2 regions of the Ectobacillus polymachus genome follow, and region 2 is predicted to be linked to the other one. Evidence: riboswitches for the same ligand, from Rfam matches in the RefSeq annotation. Region 2 holds a riboswitch; the other holds the start of a gene.
The links. Region 2 has a riboswitch for cyclic di-GMP ahead of ACM5BR_RS10440 (anti-repressor SinI family protein). Riboswitches for the same ligand answer to the same signal wherever they lie in the genome.
Positions count from the first base shown of each region.

Region 1: another riboswitch for cyclic di-GMP. It lies ahead of ACM5BR_RS12620 (endo alpha-1,4 polygalactosaminidase); the one in region 2 lies ahead of ACM5BR_RS10440 (anti-repressor SinI family protein).

Region 1 is NZ_JBLREB010000002.1:404,427-406,887, reverse strand. It holds gene galE (UDP-glucose 4-epimerase GalE) at 1-931, shown strand, start outside; cyclic di-GMP riboswitch class I at 1,150-1,233, shown strand; gene ACM5BR_RS12620 (endo alpha-1,4 polygalactosaminidase) at 1,274-2,095, shown strand; gene ACM5BR_RS12615 (diguanylate cyclase domain-containing protein) at 2,145-2,461, opposite strand, start outside.
Region 2 is NZ_JBLREB010000001.1:2,041,050-2,043,510, forward strand. It holds gene pckA (phosphoenolpyruvate carboxykinase (ATP)) at 1-877, shown strand, start outside; gene ACM5BR_RS10440 (anti-repressor SinI family protein) at 1,023-1,175, opposite strand; cyclic di-GMP riboswitch class I at 1,190-1,274, opposite strand; gene ACM5BR_RS10445 (ABC transporter substrate-binding protein) at 1,507-2,461, shown strand, end outside.

The DNA.
Region 1 (2,461 bases), on a different contig from region 2:
CTTATCTAATAGTTCGATAGAATCAATGAACCGAGTAAAAGAAATAACAGGTAAGTCCTTTCCGTTTTATGAAGAGGATCTCCTCAATCGTGATGCGATTGAGTCTATTTTTGCCAACCATTCGATTGAGGCTGTCATTCACTTTGCTGGCTTTAAAGCGGTTGGGGAATCGGTGATGATGCCTCTTTCCTATTATCACAACAATATTACTAGCACCTTAGTATTATGCGAGATTATGAGTAAGTATAATGTAAAGAATTTGGTCTTTAGTTCCTCCGCAACAGTGTACGGAGTGCCGGAAACCTCGCCAATTACGGAGGACTTTCCACTCTCTGCCACTAATCCTTACGGGCAGACAAAGCTGATGATTGAACAAATTCTGCGTGACCTAGCTGTGTCAGATACGAGCTGGAGCATTGCGCTGCTTCGCTATTTCAATCCGTTTGGCGCCCATGAAAGCGGACGTATCGGGGAGGATCCGAATGGTATTCCGAATAACCTCATGCCATATGTCACCCAAGTCGCTGTAGGCAAATTAGAGGAGCTTCGTGTCTTTGGCAACGACTATCCAACGAAGGATGGAACCGGTGTTAGAGATTATATCCATGTAGTCGATCTTGCAAACGGACATGTAAAGGCCCTTGCACACATCCTTCATACAACTGGGGTAGAGCCATTTAACCTTGGAACAGGCACTGGCTATAGCGTGCTGGAAATGGTACAAGCCTTCGAAAGAGTTTCCGGAAAAACAATTCCGTATCGTATTACAGAACGTAGACCTGGAGACGTTGCCATTTGTGTTGCTGACCCATCCAAAGCCAATTACGTGCTTGGCTGGAAGGCTACACGAACACTCGATGACATGTGTAAGGACTCATGGAACTGGCAATCGCAAAACAAAGATGGCTACAAACCATTGCAAGTTAACTAAATCTTCACAAAGGTTCAATTGAAACCTGTTCCATTTTTACTATAATATAGTTAAAGTGAAACTTCCCTCGGTGGGGGTTTTTCTTATCCCCCACCGAGGGTTAGCAAAGGCCAATACGGACTTTTACGGGCAGTTGTCCCCCACTTATCCTGCTCCGATTTCTCTAGGCCTTGAAGTGGGGGTCTTACTGCCCGTTAAAGCGGGATGAAACAAAATATTCCTCTTAATGGCAAACCTGCCCAAAGGCAGGGACGCAAAGCAACAGATCTAAGGCTACTAGCTAGGATGGCTGTGCTGCCGTATTTTCTATACAGTTTAGGAGAAAAATCGTACCGGAGGAGAATGGCTATGAAACGATTCGCTACAATCATCACACTAGTCGCTGCATTATGTATGCCAAATGCAGCAGCATTTGCTGCACCTAACAACCCATTACTAACATCAAAAAGCTTTACTATTTATTATGGCGATGCAACTGCAACTGCTATTCAAAAGCTCTCCCAATATAACACCGTTATCATTGAGCCATATGCTTTTACAAAAGAACAAATTAGCCAGCTTAAAAAATCTGGCACGAAGGTTCTTGGCTATGTAAGTGTAATGGAATTAGAATCTCAACATATTAATCAAGTTACTGATTCTGATTACTACTATTATAATGGTAGTAAAATGCAAATTCCGCAGTGGAATACATATATAATGGATATAACGAATCCTCATTACAGAAGCGTCGTATTAACGAAGGTAAAAGAACAAGTCGCGCAAAAAGGCATGGATGGCGTCTTCCTAGATACAGTTGGCGATATTGATGATTATTTCTATGACAAGCCAATTGATCAAGCAAACCTTCGCAATGGCTATACTGCGTTATTAAAAGATATAAAGGCAACAAATCCAAACTTACTCATTATGCAAAACTGGGGCTTCGACACAGTGAAAACAACCTCTCTCCCATATCTTGATGCCGTCTTATGGGAAGACTTTAATAGTAAGATAATCGCGAAAGATGAATGGAGCCAAAACTGGATCAGCTATTTCCAAAGTCAAAAGAACACATTACAAGTATTCACAGTCGCTCCTAACAGGGCATCAAGTAGCTATAGCCAATCCAAAGGCTTCGTTTCCATGGTAAATAAAAATGATGTGTATGATGTATTGAAATAGATGCTTTTTACGAACGAACCTCCGCCTAAGTAAGCGGAGGTTCAATTTTTTATTTCACTGTTTCACCTTCATGCTGAGCAATCCACTCCTCGGCTTTACCAGCCGGCAAGGACGGACTATAGTAAAAACCTTGCGCATTCTTATTTTCTATCTTACCTCTGTCTACAGATAGGAAACGATCCAATTTATTTCCTAGCTGAATAATGGATTCCAAAAACGTTGCGTCTGAGGATGGATACCAATTGCAAGTATAACTTTGACCCATTTTTAATAAACGAATATCCATTTCATTTATATGTACAAGCGAACAAAAATCATTTCCAAATTTCTCAAGCACAACAAGAACACCGAGTTGCTTCATTTCCG
Region 2 (2,461 bases):
AACGGGAAAAACAACATTATCAGCAGATGCAGACCGTAAGCTAATCGGTGATGATGAACATGGTTGGTCTGATAACGGTGTATTTAACATCGAAGGCGGATGCTATGCAAAAGTCGTAAATTTATCTCGTGAGAAAGAACCACAAATATATGATGCAATAACATTTGGTTCTGTTTTAGAAAATGTTATTGTTGACGAACATACTCGTATTCCAGATTACAATGATGTAACTCTAACTGAAAACACTCGTGTAGCTTATCCAATTGAAGCAATAGACAATATTGTTCTTCCTAGTGTAGCAGGACATCCAAATACAATTATTTTCTTAACAGCTGACGCATCTGGTGTACTTCCTCCAATCAGCAAGCTTTCGAAAGAACAAGCTATGTATCATTTCTTAAGTGGTTACACAAGTAAGCTTGCAGGTACTGAACGCGGCGTTACCACTCCTGAAGCAACATTCTCAACATGCTTTGGATCTCCTTTCTTACCACTACCAGCTTCTCGTTACGCTGAAATGCTTGGTGAAAAGATTGAAAAACACAATGCCAAAGTATTCTTAGTTAACACAGGCTGGACCGGTGGTGTTTACGGAGTAGGTAAACGTATGAACCTTAAATACACTCGTGCCATGGTGCAAGCTGCTCTTAACGGCGAATTAGACAATGCAGAAACAGTGAAGGATGGTATTTTTGGTCTTGAAATTCCACTTCATGTACCTGGTGTTCCAGACGAAGTATTAATGCCTGAAAAAACATGGGCTGACAAAGAAGCTTATAAGAAAACAGCTTTGGAACTTGCAGGTAAATTCAAAGAAAACTTCAAGAACTTCTCTAATGTTTCTGAAGACATTATTAAAGCAGGCGGTCCTTACTAATCTAACCTTCTGCATAGAAAGAAAAGGAATGGCCTATAGAGGTCATTCCTTTTCTTTCTATTTATCCTAATAAAAAAAGCAGTCATATGACTGCCATTTTATCTCGGGCACTTGCTTAACCTTCAAATCTTTTTATCGTTATAACCTATTTACTCGTAGACGCAAAACGCAAGAAATTATTTACTTCTTCAAAGCTTAATCCTAAGTTCTTTGCCTCCATAATTAATAATAACCACTCCCTGTCAAGATAGGCTCCGTTCGTCTCTTCTCCAACTTTTCTGGATTGACTCATCAACATTAGCTACCTCCGTAAGCGGCAGCCCAGCCATCATAGTATTCCTACCGTAGATCTGTGACTTTGCGTCCCTATTTTTCAATAGGTTTGCCTTTATCAACTTTTCATAATTTTTGAATTTTTTTGATAGTAAGTTTTACAATTTCATTGTACCATGATTTCTAATACGTAGTCGACTTTTAAATCAAAAATAATTAAAAAAATAATTAAAAAAATAATTGAGAATTTTCCGCTTATCTTTAGAGCATACTATATTATTTTTTTACATAGGCATTCACACAGTTTTGCTTCCATTCATACAGTAAAAGTAGATTCTATATAGGAGGTGCATGCATTGCGGAAGCTTCTACTTGTATTTTTAATCGCAGCTCTAAGTTGTTTTACATTCTCTGCCTGTAATAAAAAAGAAGAAAAAGAAAAGGTGCGTGTTGGAGAGGTAACACACTCATTATTTTATACCCCCTTATACGTAGCCATTAATAAAGGATATTTCCAAGAAGAAGGAATAGATATTGATCTGCAAACAACTGCAGGCGGGGATAAAACAATGACAGCTATTCTTTCTAATGGAATTGACATTGGACTCGTCGGCTCCGAAACTTCTATATACGTATACAGTCAAGGTGCAAAAGATCCTGTTATTAACTTTGCTCAGCTCACACAAACCGACGGAACATTTCTTGTGTCTCGCATTAAAACAGATTCTTTCGATTGGAACGATTTGAAAGGAAAAACGTTTCTCGGTCAACGACAAGGCGGCATGCCGCAAATGGTTGGTGAATATGTACTGAAACGTCATAGTATTGATCCAAAGCAAGATCTTAATCTTATTCAAAATATTGATTTTGCTAATATTGCAAATGCTTTTTCTTCCGGTACAGGTGACTATGTTCAGCTATTTGAACCGACAGCAAGTATATTTGAAAAATCCGGAAAAGGATACATTGTTGCCTCTTTTGGTACTGAATCTGGAAATGTCCCCTATACTTCCTTCATGACTAAGAAAAGTTATTTAACAAACCACAAGTCAACCGTTGAAAGGTTTACAAAAGCAATCTATAAGGCACAACAATGGGTAAATACACATACACCAGAAGAAATTGCCGATGTATTGCAGTCTCAATTTCCTGATACTCCTAAGGATATTATAATAAAGGTTATTCAACGATATCAAAGTCAGCACTCTTATGCAAATAATCCTCTCTTAGATGAAGAAGAATGGAACAATCTCCAAAAAATTATGAAAGAAGCTGGTCAACTACCAAAAGAAGTTGACTACCATGTGTTAG